DNA from 3 places in the Photobacterium sp. DA100 genome. Region 2 is predicted to be linked to each of the others. Evidence: riboswitches for the same ligand, from Rfam matches in the RefSeq annotation. Region 2 holds a riboswitch; each other region holds the start of a gene.
What was found. Region 2 has a riboswitch for lysine ahead of PTW35_RS26455 (Na+/H+ antiporter NhaC family protein). Riboswitches for the same ligand answer to the same signal wherever they lie in the genome.
Positions count from the first base shown of each region.

Region 1: it holds a riboswitch for lysine, as region 2 does, so the genes downstream of both, PTW35_RS04975 (Na+/H+ antiporter NhaC family protein) here and PTW35_RS26455 (Na+/H+ antiporter NhaC family protein) in region 2, are expected to answer to the same signal.
Region 3: it holds a riboswitch for lysine, as region 2 does, so the genes downstream of both, PTW35_RS18030 (Na+/H+ antiporter NhaC family protein) here and PTW35_RS26455 (Na+/H+ antiporter NhaC family protein) in region 2, are expected to answer to the same signal.

Region 1 covers NZ_CP119423.1:978,706-984,641, forward strand. Annotated here, with positions in the region: gene PTW35_RS04965 (lytic murein transglycosylase) at 1-838, shown strand, start outside; gene PTW35_RS04970 (H-NS family nucleoid-associated regulatory protein) at 1,120-1,515, opposite strand; lysine riboswitch at 1,886-2,069, shown strand; gene PTW35_RS04975 (Na+/H+ antiporter NhaC family protein) at 2,169-3,764, shown strand; gene PTW35_RS04980 (thymidine kinase) at 3,958-4,536, shown strand; gene hisIE (bifunctional phosphoribosyl-AMP cyclohydrolase/phosphoribosyl-ATP diphosphatase HisIE) at 4,621-5,247, opposite strand; gene hisF (imidazole glycerol phosphate synthase subunit HisF) at 5,244-5,936, opposite strand, start outside.
Region 2 covers NZ_CP119424.1:1,956,180-1,962,115, reverse strand. Annotated here, with positions in the region: gene PTW35_RS26480 (hypothetical protein) at 60-278, opposite strand; gene PTW35_RS26475 (hypothetical protein) at 468-788, opposite strand; gene PTW35_RS26470 (LysR family transcriptional regulator) at 927-1,799, opposite strand; gene PTW35_RS26465 (adenosylhomocysteinase) at 2,083-3,294, shown strand; gene PTW35_RS26460 (cold-shock protein) at 3,703-3,912, shown strand; lysine riboswitch at 4,317-4,494, shown strand; gene PTW35_RS26455 (Na+/H+ antiporter NhaC family protein) at 4,620-5,936, shown strand, end outside.
Region 3 covers NZ_CP119424.1:71,944-77,879, reverse strand. Annotated here, with positions in the region: gene PTW35_RS18040 (M14-type cytosolic carboxypeptidase) at 1-568, shown strand, start outside; gene PTW35_RS18035 (BCCT family transporter) at 651-2,564, opposite strand; lysine riboswitch at 2,752-2,922, shown strand; gene PTW35_RS18030 (Na+/H+ antiporter NhaC family protein) at 3,006-4,592, shown strand; gene PTW35_RS18025 (D-alanine--D-alanine ligase) at 4,979-5,893, shown strand.

The DNA.
Region 1 (5,936 bases), on a different replicon from region 2:
GTCGATTATCAACTCTGCTTTTGATGGCATAACGTTTGTCGAGCGTGCGGTAAAAGCGGACAAAAATCAACCGGAGCGTAAATTAACTCTGGATGAGTATATTCCCCGTGCGGTGCCTGCTTGGAAAGTAAAACAGGCAAATGAGCTATATCGCCAGCATAAATCTATGTTGGATAAAATTGGTGAGCAGTACGGTGTGCAACCGCGCTTTATAGTTGCCTTGTGGGGGGTTGAAAGTAATTTTGGCCGCTTGATGGGGAATTATAATGTGGTTGAAGCGTTATCCACGCTAGCCTATGAAGGTCGGCGCGAAGCGTTTTTCCGCGGACAGGTGATGGCGGCACTGGAAATATTGGATGCCGGCCATATTAGCCCTGAAGATATGAAGGGTTCTTGGGCGGGTGCCATGGGCCAACCGCAGTTTATGCCAACCTCATTCCTGTCGTATGCCGTCGATGGCAACAATGACGGCAGGATTGATATTTGGCAGACGGAGGCCGATGTTTTTGCCTCTGCGGCGAATTATTTGAATAAAGCCGGCTGGGATGACCAATATACCTGGGGGCGGCAAGTTTCTTTACCCGCTTCTATTGATGAGTCATTGCTTGGTGTAGAAATGAGCAAAGCCCGTAGTCTGGCTGAATGGCAGCAATTAGGTGTTCGACGCCTCAACGGCAAGGCCCTGCCGAGTGTTGAAATAGATGCCTGGCTTATTCAACCTGATGATAAACAAGGCCGTGCCTATTTGATTTATGGTAATTATCAGTCGTTGCTCAAGTGGAATCGTTCGCATTATTTCGCCTTGGCCGTGAGCCATTTGGCTGATCAAATTCGCTAATCCCCAAAAATGACAAAAAACCAGACCAATAGGTCTGGTTTTTTATGCTGCGGGGAAAATCACGCTTTATTTTTTTGCCATCGGGTGAAATTAAAATAATCGTTAGTAATAGAGGGGAGGGAAGTAAGTTGTTGGGTGAAATTGAGCTTTGCGGTTTGGTGCCCCCTTTCTTTTTCTTTTGAATCAATGACTTGGTTTTTGGTGCTTGTCAGCGGTTTATCTTAAAAAAAAACCCGGCATGGCCGGGTTTTTTCGATGATTATCACAGATGATTTGAAATATTAGATTTCAAAATCTTCTAGAGACTTGCCTTCGTCCAGAGCTTTTTTCAGTGCGCTTGGAGTACGACCTTGGCCAGTCCAAGTTTTCTCTTCACCATTTTCATCGATGAAACGGTATTTTGCTGGACGCTGCGCACGCTTTGCTTTTGGTGCTTTATTTAGTGTGGCTAGAAGCTCTTCTGGGTCAATACCATCAGCAAGAAGCATTTCACGGTATTGGGCTAGTTTTTCTGTACGTTCTTTTTCTTTAGCAAGCTCTTCTGCTTCTGCTTCCTCACGCTCAGAAACAACGGTTTGAAGTTTTTCTAGCGCTTCCTGTAGTTGCTCAAGAGAATATTCACGAGAAAGTGCGCGAAGGCTGCGAAGGTTAAGTAGCGCTTTCATTGCATCAGACATTTTTTATTTCCTGTAGGCCTAAAACTATAAATTAATAATAGCAGTGACGATTCAATAATTGCAATAATAATACTTTTAATACAGTGATGCCAAATAAAAAATGAAGGGTTTATTTAATTTTTTGCAATTTATCTGGTTCATTTCTCATTTGTAATAAATTGTAATGGTCAAGATAAGTAAATATTCTTATCCAAAATCTACGGGAGCTGATAAATATTTGCCATCAATTTCATATGTGAAAGGTATAATAATTTGTCACTAAGTGGATGATTTTCGTACTCTATGGCAAGACTATTCACTATTTTTGTGATTTTTTTCATCTTAACTTATTGCATTTGGATATCTATTCCGTAGAATTGACCATACCTAGACTAAGGGTAGAGGCGCATCGTCTATTAGTAGTAAATCTTAGGGTGATTCCAATGAGGATTTACGAAAGGAGCCGATGCCGAAGTAAGCGTGGAGTATCAAGCCTGCTTGCTGGGGTTGTCACCGAATAGGGTCAACACTGCCATAGTATATAATTACATTAACTATGGAGCGCTACTGTGGAGTCGGAAAAGGGTAACTTCTCTTCCTTATGCTCTTCTATACACGACAAGATGTCGTGTTAAGCAGTAGATCTCCAACCAGGATCGGTTGTAGTCGAGATCATGAATATTGTAGATTTTTCACATTCCGCCATGTCGTTGTTGCCTCCTTTGGTTGCGCTGGGCTTGGCTATCCTAACTCGTCGTGTTTTAGTTTCATTGGGTGTCGGTGTCCTGCTGGGCGCATTCCTGCTGACGGATTTCTCTGTCGGTGGTACGGCCAGCTATATCGGTACCACGGTTGAAGGGCTGTTTATTGAAGACGGTGCCATCAACAGTTGGAACATGAGTATTGTTGCTTTCCTTATTTTGCTGGGTATGACCACTGCCTTGCTGACACTTTCTGGCGGTACTCGAGCGTTTGCTGAATGGGCCCAGACGAAAATCAAGAGTAAGCGCGGTGCTAAACTGTTGGCTGCGTTCTTGGGTGTATTTATCTTTGTTGATGATTACTTCAACAGTTTGGCCGTTGGCTCGATTTCCCGCCCGGTGACTGACCGGTTCTATGTCTCCCGTGCCAAATTGGCCTATATCCTTGACTCTACTGCCGCACCAATGTGTGTATTGATGCCCGCTTCAAGCTGGGGGGCATACATTATTACCTTGATCGGCGGTATTTTGGTTTCGCACGGGGTGACAGAATACTCGCCGCTAGGGGCATTCATGCAGCTGGCGCCGATGAACTTTTATGCGGTATTCGCTCTGTTGATGGTGTTTGTCGTGGCTTGGTTCCAAATTGATGTGGGCCCGATGAAAAAGCACGAGCTGGAAGCGAGTCACTGCCGTGGATTCGATGAGGGGGATGTAGACAGCCGTGCCAAGGATCTGAACGACGAACTGGAAATTGAAGAAAGCAAGAATGGCCGTGTTGCCGATCTGGTAATGCCAATCGTAACCCTGATTGTGGCAACGTTCTTCTTTATGCTCTTTACCGGCTACCAGGCCTTGGCGGCGGATGGTCTCGCGTTTAGCGTTCTGGGTGCGTTCGAGAATACAGATGTGGGTATGTCTCTGGTATACGGTGGCCTGGTTGGTTTGGCTGCTGCCCTTATCCCTGTTTTCCGCCAGCGCATTCCAATGGCAGATGTGGCCTCTACCCTGTGGATTGGGGCCAAGTCGATGTTTGGCGCGATCTTGATCTTGCTGTTTGCTTGGAGCATTGGCTCGGTGATCAGTGACATGGCGACGGGTAAATACCTATCGACCTTGGTTGAGGGTAGCATTAACCCAATGATGCTGCCGGCGATTCTCTTCTTGCTAGCAGGCCTGATGGCATTCTCGACCGGTACGTCGTGGGGTACGTTCGGTATTATGTTGCCGATTGCCGGTGATCTGGCTGCTGCCACCGACATTATGCTGATGTTGCCGATGCTTGGCGCGGTATTGGCCGGTTCGGTATTTGGCGATCACTGCTCGCCAATTTCCGATACGACTATCCTGTCGTCGACTGGTGCTCGCTGCCACCACATTGATCACGTATCGACCCAGCTACCTTATGCGCTGGCTGTGGCTGCGGTATCGACTATTGGCTTCCTGGTACTGGGCTTTACAGGCTCTCTCGCTGTTTCGTTCATGTCGGCAACCGTCGCCTTCGCTCTGGCTTGCGTGGCGCTTTACTGGCTTGCACGCCGCCCTCAGGAAGCGGCTGCGAACGCGTAATGCTGATGTCATGCTGAAGAAAAAAGCCTGTATTTGATACAGGCTTTTTTATTTTCGCTAGTTAGCCCAAATTTCTTTAATTTAATCTCAATTGGTCACAAAGAAGATGAGCTTGCTCCTTTCAATCTGAAGGGCTTTTCTGTAGCATCTCGGCTGATTTTTCACGCACCAATCGTATTACTAGGGAAGCTTAATGGCCCAAATGTATTTCTATTACTCGGCAATGAATGCGGGTAAGTCGACAACATTATTGCAGTCATCTTTTAATTACCGCGAGCGCGGCATGACGCCGGTGATTTTCACCGCTGCAATTGATGACCGTTACGGTAAAGGCAAGGTCAGCTCGCGAATTGGTTTGCAAGAAGATGCTGAGTTGTTTACTACCAGCGATGACCTCTATGCTCGTCTGCAGGATATGAATGCAACCAAGAAAGTTGACTGTGTGCTAATTGATGAGTGCCAGTTCTTGACCAAAGAGCAGGTGTACCAATTAACAGAAGTCGTCGACAAGCTGAATATTCCGGTGCTTTGCTATGGTTTGCGTAGTGATTTTCGTGGTGAGCTATTTGAAGGCAGCCGTTATTTGCTGGCGTGGGCAGATAAACTGGTTGAATTGAAAACCATCTGCCATTGCGGCCGCAAAGCCAATATGGTGATCCGCCAAGATGCCAGCGGCAAGGCGATTGCCGACGGCGACCAGGTCGAAATCGGCGGCAATGACCGCTATGTTTCCGTGTGCCGCAAGCACTATAAAGAAGCGCTCGGCCGGTAATTGGTACTTTCTACCATATCCTGTTCGATAAGCAACGAAGCCCAGATTATTCTGGGCTTCGTTTTATTGGGACCATTGTTACGGCTACTTGTGGCGCTCTTGCAGCTTGGCTGTGACATCCGACAGGGACATCCCTTGATCTTGCAGCAGTACCAACAAGTGGTAGATCAGATCGGCTGACTCACAGACTAGCTCCGCCTTGTCACCCGACGTTGCCGCAAGCGCGACTTCAACCCCTTCTTCGCCCACCTTCTGCGAAATCCGCTTGGTACCACGGGCATACAGGCTGGCAGTGTAGGACGATTCAGGATCGGCACCTTTACGAGCAGCCAAGATCTGCTCAAGTTGATGAAGGAACACCAGGGCAGGCTGCTCGACCTGTCCTTCTTCTGCTGTGTCATTGTCAAAACAGGTGGTGGTACCCAGGTGGCAGGTCGGGCCGATAGGGTCGACTTTCACCAACAGGGTGTCCTGATCGCAATCGAGTTTGATGCTTTTTAGCTGAAGCACATTGCCCGAGGTTTCGCCCTTGGTCCACAAGCGCGCTTTGGTCCGTGACCAGAAGGTGACTTGTTTTGTCTCGAGGGTTTTACTCAGGGCCTCGTCGTTCATGTAGCCGAGCATCAGGACTTGGCCACTGGTGTTGTCCTGGACAATCGCCGGAACCAAGCCGTCTACTTTGTCCCAATTGATACTGCTTGCTAGGCTCATAGGCGGATCTCCACATCTTGTTGTTTCAGGTATTGCTTGAGTTCACCGATATTGATGATTTGTTTGTGGAATACCGATGCGGCGAGGGCGCCGTCGACATTCGCTTGCTTGAAGGCATCGGCAAAGTGCACCATCTCACCGGCCCCGCCGGAGGCAATGAGCGGTACATGGCAGACTTCACGCACCATGTTGAGTTGGGTGAGATCGTAGCCGTTGCGCACGCCGTCCTGGTTCATCATGTTCAGGACAATCTCGCCGGCCCCGCGGCGCTGGACTTCTTGCACCCAGTCGCGGGTTTCCCAGCGGGTCGCCTTGGTGCGGTTTTCATCTCCGGTGAACTGGTACACCTGGTATTTACCGCTATCGGCATCGAAATAGGAGTCGATACCGACCACAATGCATTGGACCCCAAACTTATCCGCCAGCTCGGTGATTAAGTTCGGATCGGCCAGGGCTGGCGAGTTGATGGACACTTTATCGGCTCCAAACTGCAGGATACGGCTGGCGTCCTCGGCGGATTTGATCCCGCCGGCGACGCAGAAGGGAATATCGATCACTTCTGCTACGCGGGCCACCCAGCTCTTGTCGACCACCCGGCCATCACTGGAGGCGGTGATGTCGTAGAACACCAGCTCATCGGCTCCTTCCTCGGCGTAGCGCTTGGCAAGCGGGACGATGTCACCGATGAT
Region 2 (5,936 bases):
CGCCGACGTGATCGGCGCTTATGATATGGGTTGAGCTTGCCAAGTTTATAAGAGAGAAGTTAGACCTCAAACACAGGCTCTTTCTTCTTCACCGCATCATGGGTGCCGATATAAAGTAGTTCTTGTTGGCCAAGCCCGCGCATGAAAAATGAAAGACATTTCGGGCACTGCAGTTTTTCCTGCCCTGCGGTAACCAGTGATTTTTCATGCCATTTGCGTCTAACTCGGTTTAATCCTGAGGTGTTATCACATTCGGGGCATCGAATTGGTACTTTCATAACATCGTTCTCCTGACCGCTCTGTCTGGTTATAAATTAACCAGAACAATGCTGAGAAAAACTTGATATGCATCAGGTTTATCAATTGATCTTGTGACGTTGCAATGAAGTTTTGTATATTTGAGATCAATGCCTCAGTAGGGATTAATATGACGTAACCTGTTGTTACAAAAAGACATATTTAGGTTTTTAAGCGCCGCCCAAAATAGCCTGACGTTTTGTCATTAGCTCTTTAGCCATGGATTGGGCAGTAATGCGCATCCCTTTTTGCTCCAACCCGATCAACAGCTGCATCCTCAGGCTTTCGGCACGCTCTTCGAGTGCCAGGCGTTCACCTTCTGGTTTTTCAGCCGCTTTTTCATAACAGCCAACAATTGACTTGAACAGGTGGGACTCGAAGCTGGTTCTCTCTTCCGGTTGGATTGTGCGTGATTCCTTCACTTCACCATTGGCCTTGCGGCGGTTGTAGTCTTGGATCTGGTTTTCGGCGATCAGGTCGAACACACTCATAGCATTACATTCTCTGTGGATATTTCGCGTCCATCATAGCCTTGCAGATTGAATAGGTGCTGAAAAATGCCATGGGGAAGTGTTTCTAAATGTGTTTGGGCAGCGCGGAGATAAACGCTGTTTTCATCCTTAGGCCTTTTATGTGCTTGCGAGTAAATCGATCAATTTGCGAGTTTTCAAAGGTATGACGGCATTGTTGGGATACACGGCATACAGTTCGGTTTTCCAGGTATAGTTATCCAGCAGACTGACAAGCTCACCGGATTGAATATATGACTCAGTAATAAAATCTAGGGTGGTTGTTACCCCCATGCCCTTTAAAGCATAGCGAGTGAGTAATGACTCACTCTCAAGCTGCAGAAATGGTGAGATTTCAATTTTGGTTTCTTTGCCATTATCAATGAACATCCACTTATCTTTGGTGAGGCAGTGGGTATAGTTCATACATTTGTGGCCAATCAAATCTGATGGTTTTACGGGGATGCCATATCTGTCCAAGTACGTGGGTGAGGCGACAACATAGGTCCCGATATTTTTGATTTTTTTGCACTTGTACGAGCTGTCTTCCAGTGCGCCAATCTTAAGCACCAGATCGACCTGTTCATGGATCAGATCGCCAATCTGGTTGTCGAAAATCAGGTCGAGTTCTAGCTCTGGATAGGTTGATAGCAGCTGGGCAAAGGTGTCGGTGATGAAATCATCGAACTCCAGCACCGCTGGCATTTTTACCCGCAGTTTTCCCCTGACGATATCTTTGCGCTCGTCGATGAAGTCATAGCACTTATCAACGCTGTCGAAGATCTCAGCGCAGCGCTCGTAAAGGAATTGCCCTTCTTCTGTCAGGTTGATCTGCCGGGTAGTACGTTGGATCAGCGAGCAGCGCAATTCTTGCTCGAGCTGTTTCACATGCTTGCTAATCACGGATTTTGACAAGCACAGCTTGTCGGCAGCGATTGAAAACGAGTTGTTCATGACCACGGTGTAGAAGGTGGCCAATAGATTCAGGTTCATGGTTTTCACCCTTTAGCTCCTTGTGGCGTAGTGTCGAAGGGAGGGCATCTGTTTTTGATCGTTTCAGTTTTGCTAATGTTTCCAATGTGGAAACTTATAGATTTTGTATACCGAATAAATAGTCTGGATAGGAGGATTTTTATCATTTTTATGGTTGATGTGTGATGGGTCACGTTATTTTGCACTCAGGGGAAACTATCAGTTCTTGATAAGTTGATTAAGTTTGCAGGGCATTTGAGGGAAGATTTGTGGGCCACAAAACGTTCTCACAACAGAGGCTCCTATGGAACAGAATACCTACCCTGAACACGACGTAGCCGATCTATCTCTTGCGCCACTTGGCCGCAGGCGTGTCGCATGGGCTCGTAACCACATGCCAATCATGCGCAGCATTATCGAGCGCTTTGAAAAAGAAAAGCCGTTTACCGGTTTGACAATCGGTATTTGCTTGCACGTTGAGGCCAAAACCGGTGTGTGGCTGGAGGCCTTGACCAAAGGGGGGGCCAAAGTGGTGATCACCGGATCGCCGGGGTCAACCCAAGATGAAACCGCTTCCGCATTGGTCGAAGACTATGGGGTAAGTGTCTATTCCCGCCGTGACGAAAGCTTTGATGATCATATTAACTACTGCCGCAAAGTGTTATCTCACCAACCGGACATCATTGCCGACAACGGTGCTGATTTGCACGAGCTCATTTTTACCGAGCCAGAATTTAGCGGTTTTCAAACTTCACTGCTAGGGGCCACGGAGGAAACCACCACCGGGGCTAACCGCTTGCGTGAAGACTTCCATGCTGACAAGTTCAGCACCTTGATCATCAATGATACCCAAGCCAAACGTATTATCGAAAACCGTTTCGGTGTTGGTTCATCCGTTGTCGATGGCATCATGCGCGCCACCAACGTCATGCTGCACGGCAAGAAGGTCGTGGTGATTGGTTATGGTTATTGCGGCTCCGGTACGGCGCAGCGCCTGCGAGGTATGGGGGCCCATGTTACCGTCGTTGAGTCCAACCCACTGACATTGCTTGAAGCGCATATGGAAGGCTTCTACACCTCAACCTTGAAAGAGGCTTTGCCGGATGCCGACATGGTCGTCACCATTACTGGCCGTGACAACGTGCTGCGCAAGGAGCACTTCGAATTGATGCGCGACAATACGATTATCGCCAATGCGGGGCATTTCCAGCGTGAAATCAACCTTGCGGATTTGGCTGCGGTGAGCCAAAGCCAGGATAAGATCCGTCCTCATGTAACGGCTTACCAACTTGAAGAAAAGCAGCTGTTCGTCCTGTCGGATGCCAACCTTGTTAACCTATCGGCGGGTGACGGAAACCCGATAGAAATTATGGATCTCGGCCTGGCATTGCAGTCGCTCAGTTTAGAGCGTATCGCCCTTAACCGGGACTCGCTGCAGAATATTCCCCAACCGGTCCCTTTCGATATCGAAATGCAAGTTGCTGAACTTGCTGTAAAACACTGGATTAACCACTAACTTTCCAACCACCTCGGGTATGCTGCGCCCGAGGTATTTTTGACGTCACTCTGTCCAACCTCATGAGCGCGACGATAGCCGGTTTTTTTCTCGTTTTAGCCATTGATGAGGGGGGAGATACTATGGTGGTGTGCTTGAGTTGCTGAACGGATTGTTAATATCTCTGAAATTTATATTAAGTTTTGTCAAAAATTCACTGCATATTTTCCGCTCTGCTGTTATGATGCGCGTGCTCATTTTGAGAAGAGTTATTTAATGCAACATCAAGTACAAGTTAAACCATCTGATATTTATACATCTTTGTATTTTATCTAACTGTTTCCCTTATATTTTTCGTAACATTAATAATTCAATTACTACATATCGCCTTAGTTGGCGGTCTAAATGAATTTAAATAAGGGACAACATATGTCTAAGTCTACTGGTATCGTTAAGTGGTTTAACGAAGAAAAAGGTTTCGGTTTCATCACTCAGGACAACGGTGGTGCTGATGTATTCGTACACTTCCGCGCAATCGCTTCTGAAGGTTTCAAGACACTTTCTGAAGGTCAGAAAGTATCTTTTGACGTAGAGCAGGGCCAAAAAGGTCCACAAGCTGCAAACGTAGTTACTCTATAAGTCATCGAACTTATTTTAAGAAAATGCTGGCCTAGGCCGGCATTTTTTGTATCTGTTATTTCTGAACGTCAATACTTCCCTAAGCACTTCCAGATTCTGATGGTTGGGTAAATATGCAATTTTGTTTTATTTGATTGCACCTCTTACGGCATCGTCACCCAACTCAAGTTAAATACTAATAACCCTACTTTCACTGGGCGACTGTCTGCAACTATCTGCTCTGCTTGATAATTAACCCTTGTGGTGATTTTATCTACGCATTGTTGTATTTACAGTGTTTGTTGATGTTAAATTATTGTTTGAAAGGATATTTTGTGTGATCTCTATCACGCTGTGGCGTCAATAGGGTTTGGATTATCTGTTTTTGTGTTTTATTCAATATGAAGCGGGTGGTTATTCACTGCCTGCAACGTAGAGGCGCATTGCCTAACAGTAGTTTAGTGAAGGTCGACAGCCGGTGACGCTAAACGAAAGGAGTCAATGCCGAAGTGGTTCTGGTCGTCAGCCAAGCTGCTGGGGTTGTTCTTAATAGGAGCAGCACTGTCATCCTGGGCCCTGCCCGGATGGAGAGCTACAGCAATTTTTGTTTTCGAACAGGTAAGTTCACCTACCGATTTCGTACAGCCTTTGTCGCTCGCGTTCCTATACGCCCCTCCTCTTTGAATACTCGAATACCTTGATGTTGTTTTTTCAGGAGAAGACTACGAATGGCTGATTACGGATTGTTGTCCATCGTACCCGCGGTGCTGGCGCTGATACTCGCCTTTACCACTCGGCATGTTGTTTTGGCTCTGGGGGTTGCAGTGATCAGCGGTATGCTGATCTTAACCAAGGGCCATCCGGTCGATACTGCGTTGATGTTCTTGTCGGATGGGCCGTTCACCCAGCTTGCATCGGGCAGCAACGCACAGATCATTATTGTTATTACTATCATTTCTGGTTTTATCTATCTGGTCGAGCAAAGCGGTGGCATGGCGGCGTTTTCGACCATGGCCACCCGTTATGTGTCATCACCATTGAAAGCCCAGCTTGCGACCTGGGCAACCGGGATCGGGGTGTTTTTTACCGACTCGGGCAATTCATTGATCCTCGGCCCGATGTTCTCGCCAATCTACAACAAGCTCAAGCTGAGCAAGGAGAAACTGGCTTTTATCATCGATTCCACCTCATCACCGATTTGTGTGCTGATCCCGATTATCAGCTGGGGGGTGTACTCGCAGGGCCTGATTGAGAACGCGTTCGATAACATGGGCCAGTCGGTCGATGGATTTGCGACTTTCCTGCAGGTGATCCCTTACCAGCTTTACGCTTTGCTGGCACTGTTCAGTGTGCCTGTCTACGCCGTGCTGAAAAAAGACTGGGGGCCAATGGCCGAAGCCGAGCAGCAAGCGCGCCAGCAGGCTGAGGTGAGTGTGCAGTCAGTTGATAACCAGCAGGCGAAGTCAGGCCGTATCTCACTGATTGTGTTGCCGCTGGCAGTCTTGTTCGGCACGCTGATCGCTTTGTTCACCTACAATTACCATCTGCATGGCACTATTAATGGCCCGGTAATCCGTGCATCGCTCGGTACCAGCTATCTGATTGCCTCGGTGACGGCAATTGCCTATTACGCCTACACCAAAACTATGACCGCCTCGACAGCCTTCAACACTTTTGTGTCGGGCATGCAGCGGATCATGCTAATTTTGGTTATCTTGCTATTGGCATGGACCTTGGGTGATATCTGTAAGTCTCTGGGGACTGGGGATTATATCAGCCAGGTGATGAATGACCGCCTGCCGGTGTTTATGCTGCCCGCGCTGATCTTCATTATCGGCAGCTTTATTTCGGTGGCAACAGGTTCGTCGTGGGGCACTTTTGCCATCCTGATCCCAATTGCGGTTCCGATCGCCAGTGCGCTGGGTGCTGACCCGCTGATTTGTATCGGTGCTGCGCTGAGTGGCGGCATGCTGGGGGATCATTCATCACCGATTTCCGATACCACGATCCTCAGCTCGATGTCGACCGGATGTGATCACGTTTCC
Region 3 (5,936 bases), 250 kb from region 2:
CACCGATACTGTCGCCAAAGCTCTGCTCGACAAAGCGGTGTTCCATATCGTACCGAACATGAACCCAGACGGCAGTATCCGTGGTCACTTGCGTACTAACGCAATCGGCGTCAACCTCAACCGTGAATGGCAAACCCCATCAATGGAGAAGAGCCCGGAAGTCTTCCTGGTTCGCGAGCGCATGCTCGCTACTGGTGTCGACATGTTCCTCGATATCCACGGTGACGAGGCGATCCCGTATAACTTCGTCGCAGGCAGCGAGGGGATCCCGTCTTACAATGAGCGACATGCCGCTTTGGAAAACGCCTTCAAAGCAGCCCTGCTCACTATCACCCCAGAGTTCCAGGTTGCCCATGGCTACGATAAAGACGAACCGGGCAAAGCCAACCTGACCATTGGCTCCAACTGGGTAGCCGAGCAATTCAAATGCCTGTCTTACACTATCGAGATGCCTTTTAAGGATCACATCAGCCACCCCGATGAGTTCTATGGCTGGTCGCCGGAGAGAAGCGTTGCTTTCGGCCAGGATGTACTGGCTGCCGTGTGGGCTGTGGTCGATCAGATCTAACGCCTGCTCTAGCAAAAACATTAGGAGCAATAATGCCGAGTCAAACGACTCGGCATTTTTAAAATTACAGGTCAGTACTTACTTACACTTCCTGCTCGACCATTGCTTCCAAACGAGTACGCATCAGCTCGTTGAACACCTTGCGGGCTTCCTGCGCTTCTTCCGAAGCAGCCAGTTTGTTCTCTTTGGCTGTCATGGCATCGTCCATCAACTGCTGGAGATGATCCAACCGCTCTTGCGGCGCATCACTGAAGTCCATGCCAGACTCACCGTTAGCCACTGCTTCGGCGCGGATTTTCTTCTTCAGCTTCCATACTTTATAGAGCGCTTCACGCTCAGCATCTGCCGCTGCCATAGCGATCTCTTTGAGCTCCTCGAACTTGGTCAGAGCCATACCTTCCTTCGACCATGGGTCAACATCAGGTAGCTCCTCGATATTGATCACCGGATCTTCATAGCCTTCCTGATGGGTCAAATCGAGTGTTGCCGCTTTCACAGCCGACATCATCAGCATTACAGCAATCACCAACAGCGGTAAACCACCGACAATCGCCGCCGTTTGCAGCGTCGATAGACCGCCCATGAACAACAGTACAGACGGCATGAATGACAAGGCAAACGCCCAGAACAGGCGGTTCCAACGCATCGGATCTTCGGTCACGTTATTCTGCACCACTGAAGCCAAGATATAGGAGATCGAGTCAAACGTCGTGGCCGTGAAAATCAAACACAGCAGGGTAAACGCCGCGATGACCAAAGTACTGAACGGCAGTTGCTCAAGGATTGAGAAAATCGCCTTGGTCGCCCCTTCCGTGTTCAAAATACTGACCACATCAAGCGCACCGGATAGCTGCAGCGACAAACCGTAGTTACCCAAGATCATGAAGAACAGGAAGCAGCCCATCGAACCGAAGAAGATCGAACCGGTGACCATTTGCTTAATGGTACGGCCACGGGAAATCCTCGCCACGAACAAGCCCATGCTCGGGGCAAATACCAGCCACCACGCCCAGTAGAAAATCGTCCAATCCTGCGGGAAGTGGGTATTTTCAAACGAGCCATAGCCGCCGAACGGTTCAGCCCATGTTGCCATGACAAAGAAGTTCGACAACATACGGCCTAATGAATCCAAGCCGGTTTCCAGCATGAAAATCGTCGGACCGGCCACCAGAATGAAAGCCAGCAGGCCCAGGGCTCCCCAGAAGTTGATATTGCTGAGCAGCTTGATGCCCTTCTCCATCCCCGCGTAAGCCGAGTAGGCGAAAATCGCGGTACAGATCATCAGCACAATCACCTGAGTGACGGTATCTTTAGGCACACCGAATAGGTAATTGGCACCTTCGGTGATCAACGGGGCAGCCAGACCCAGTGTCGTGGCACCACCACCCAGCAAGCCAAAGATAAACAGCACATCGATAACTTTACCCAGCCAGCCGTAACTGCGGGCCTCACCGATCACCGGCATCAAGGCTGCCGATACCTTCAGCACAGGCTGCTTGCGGACGTAGAAGAAATAGGCAATCGGCAAGGCTGGCACTAAATAAATAGACCAGGCAATCGGCCCCCAGTGAAACAAGCCATAGGTGGCCGCCCAGCGCACCGCTTCCTCGCTCCCCGGCTCAAGCTGGAACGGCGGTGCCTGGTAGTAATAAGCCCACTCAATCGTACCCCAATACAGAATACTGGCCCCGATCCCGCCACAAAACAGCATCGCTGCCCACGAGGCCGTCGTGAACTCAGGCTGTTCATCGGGATCCCCCAGCTTGATTTGGCCGATATCGGAAAAAACGATATAGATCATAAAGAAAAATGCACCGACACCAAGCGCCAGATAGAGGAAACCGAGCTTATCGGTCATAAACGTTTTGGCGATAGCAATCCATTCTGCCCCTTGCGCCGGAAACAGCAGCAAAGGCACCACAACCGAGATCAACATCCCCAGCGCCCCGAAGAACGTAGGTTTGTCAATCAATTCAAAGTGTTTGCGAGAAAACACGTTAGCTCCTTAAAAAAATAAAACCAGCAATGGTTATAGGGATAATCAGAGAAAAAGGGCCAACGCTTCAAACCAAGGTTCTGATGATAAAGATGAAAAAAGCTTATTATTAGCTGACATAATTATTCAGCCGTATATAATGTTAGACTTATTGCCATAATCCAGTAGGATTGACGGTGATAAACCCTAAATCAGTAGAGGCGCGCTGCCTAAGAGTAACCGAGCAGAGGGTGATACCTGTGAAGCCGGAGAAAGGAGTCAGCGCCGAAGTGACTGCAGCCATCAACTCAGTCGCTGGGTCTGTGTCGAATAGGCACAGAACTGCCATAGTATTTACCTATGGAGCGCTACCTGAAGGGGTAACAAGTCATACCTTTCTGCGTCTTAGTTACACTTCCTTTCGGTAGATCTCCACCTTTAAGTTGTAGGTGTGATGAGATCATGAACCTTGTCGATTTTTCGGACTCGCTAATGTCCGTAGTCCCTGCCATGCTGGCTGTTATTCTTGCGGTCACCACCAGGCGGGTTTTACTCTCCCTCGGAGCAGGTATCTTTGCCGGTGCCTTGATGCTAAACCAATACTCACCGCTTGAGTCTCTGCAATACCTAGTCGGCAAAGTGCTGGCGATTGTGTGGGCTGACGGAGCGATGAACAGCGACAACGTCAACATGATCATCTTCATGCTGCTGCTCGGCGCGCTGATCAGCCTGATGAGTGTCTCGGGGGCAACGCAGGCCTTCGCCGACTGGGCAGCGGTACGCTGTAAAGACCGCCGCAGTGCCAAATCACTCACCGGCCTGATGGTATTCATCTTCTTTATCGACGATTTCTTCCACAGCCTGTCAGTCGGCGCAATCTGCCGCCCGGTTACCGACCGCTTCAATATTTCACGCGCGAAATTGGCCTACCTGCTCGACTCCACTGCAGCTCCGGTTTGTGTACTGATGCCTATCTCATCATGGGGAGCCTACATCATCGCCCTGGTTGGCGGCATCATGGTGGCGCATGGCGTGACCGACCAAAGCCCTATCTCTGCCTTTGTCGAGATGATGCCGATGAACCTATACGCGGTATTCACGCTTGTGATGGTGCTGTGTGTGATTGCATTCCAGCTCGATATCGGCCCAATGCGCAAACATGAGAAGTGGGCGCTAGAAGGCAAGCTATGGGATGAGTCGAAAGGCAAGCCTGCTGGCTTGGACGTCGAGGCGCCGGAATCTGCCCAAGGCGGTATGATCGACATGGTATTGCCGATCCTGACCCTGACCATGGCAACGGTATTTTTCATGGTGCAGTCGGGTGCCGATGTACTGGCAGCCAACGGTGAAGCCTTCAGTGTGCTCGGCTCATTTGAGAACACCGATGTCGGCTCATCGCTGGTGTACGGTGCGATCTGCAGCTTGGTGGTGTCTATCGCTCTTGCCCTGCGTCTGAAACTGGATGCGGGTACCTGGATGAAGGCGGCCCCGCAGGGTATTTCAGCCATGATGCCTGCGATTATCATCCTGTTCTTCGCCTGGACGATTGGTGCGGTTGTACGCGATATGCAAACCGGCATCTACCTAGCTTCAATGTCTAACGGCAACCTGCCGGTTGAGCTACTGCCTGCAGTTGTCTTCCTGCTATCTTGTGCCATGGCCTTTGCGACCGGCACGAGTTGGGGCACCTTCGGCATCATGCTCCCGCTAGCCGGTGATATTGCCGCGGCCAGTGACATTGCGCTGCTGCTGCCGATGCTATCAGCGGTTCTGGCTGGTGCGGTATTTGGTGATCACAGCTCACCAATTTCCAGCACCAGTATTCTGTCGGCAACCGGTGCCGGCTGCCACCATATGGATCACGTTATGACCCAGCTACCGTACGCCTGTTCGGTTGCTTTCGGTGCTCTACTGGGTTACCTCGCCATTGGCTACACCCACTCGGCATGGGCCGGTGTGGCTGTCAGCGGCCTGTGGTTCTTGGCATTCTGCGCCTTTGCCGTTCGCAAGAGCAAGCCAGTTATGGCTGCCGAGCCTGTAACGAGCTAAAGCGCACCGATCGTCCCTCCTCAGAGCAAGGCCATGGCCTTGCTCTTTTTTTAGATGTTATTGCTTAGCGACTCAGCTTGCTTGCCAAATAAGAGCAATACACATCACAGCCCCCAACCGCACCGACGCCCTTCTTCCCTGGTCAAAAAAAAGCCATCCGGCTCTGCCGGTGAAGAAAAAATTATGCACAATGTCAAATTTATTGGGCATAAAAATTCAACCACAAGAGCAAATCATTACAATAAGCCACCGCGCACTATACACGCGATTTAATATTACTATTCCCAGTGACTAAAACTTTCTGGGTATACAAGCACTTACACGCAAATAATTGCTTGCTTTTTCTTTTACGACTTTCCACTGCAGAGCTTAATCGGAACAATACCATGAGAATCGGAATATTATATGGGGGTGAGTCTAGCGAACGCGAAGTCTCATTAAAGTCTGGCAATTGCATTGCCGATGCCGTTGAGTCATTGGGCCATGAGGCTATCAAGATTGATCCTCGCCACATAGACATCACCTTGCAGGGCTTCTTCAACCTCGACAAGGTTTTCATTGCCCTTCACGGCGGTATGGGGGAAAGCGGACATATCCAAGCCCTTCTGGATTTACTCAAAATCCCCTATACCGGCAGTGGCCTCCTGGCCTCTTCCATCTCCCTCAACAAACTTAAGACCAAAGAAGTGTGGCGTGCCAATGGCCTGCCGACAGCAGACTGGATCAAAGTCAACAAGCACACGCCAACCGATACCATCAAAACAACACTGGCGGATCTTTCCTACCCGGTTGTAGTCAAACCCCTCAATCAAGGCTGCAGTATCGGGGTATCTAAAGCCTCCTCTCCAGAAGAGCTGTTCAATGCACTGGTTGATGCCTTTGAATATGACGATGACATCCTCGTCGAACAATTCATCACCGGGCGTGAATACACCTGTGCCATCCTTGATGGCAAGCCATTGCCTGTTGTACAAATCAAATCAGATACCTTCTTCGACTGGAACGCCAAGTTCGGTGATCAAAGTGCAACCTACCACTGTCCGTCAGACCTGACTGCCGAGCAAGAAGAAGCCATGCAGAGCGCAGCACTTGAAGCCTACAAGACTCTGGGGTGCCGGGGCTGGGGCCGGGTTGATACGTTTTTGGATGACAACGGCGATATCTGCCTGATCGAGATGAATACAGTACCGGGAATGACCACCCGCAGTGTTTTCCCGATGGCGGCCAAAGAAGCCGGCATGAGCTTCGAAGACACCATCGCTGCGTTGCTCGAAAGTGCAACCTTTGATGATGTGAAATAATATACAAAAAAGCCGGTAAGAGCAGAGTGGGCCTTACCGGCAA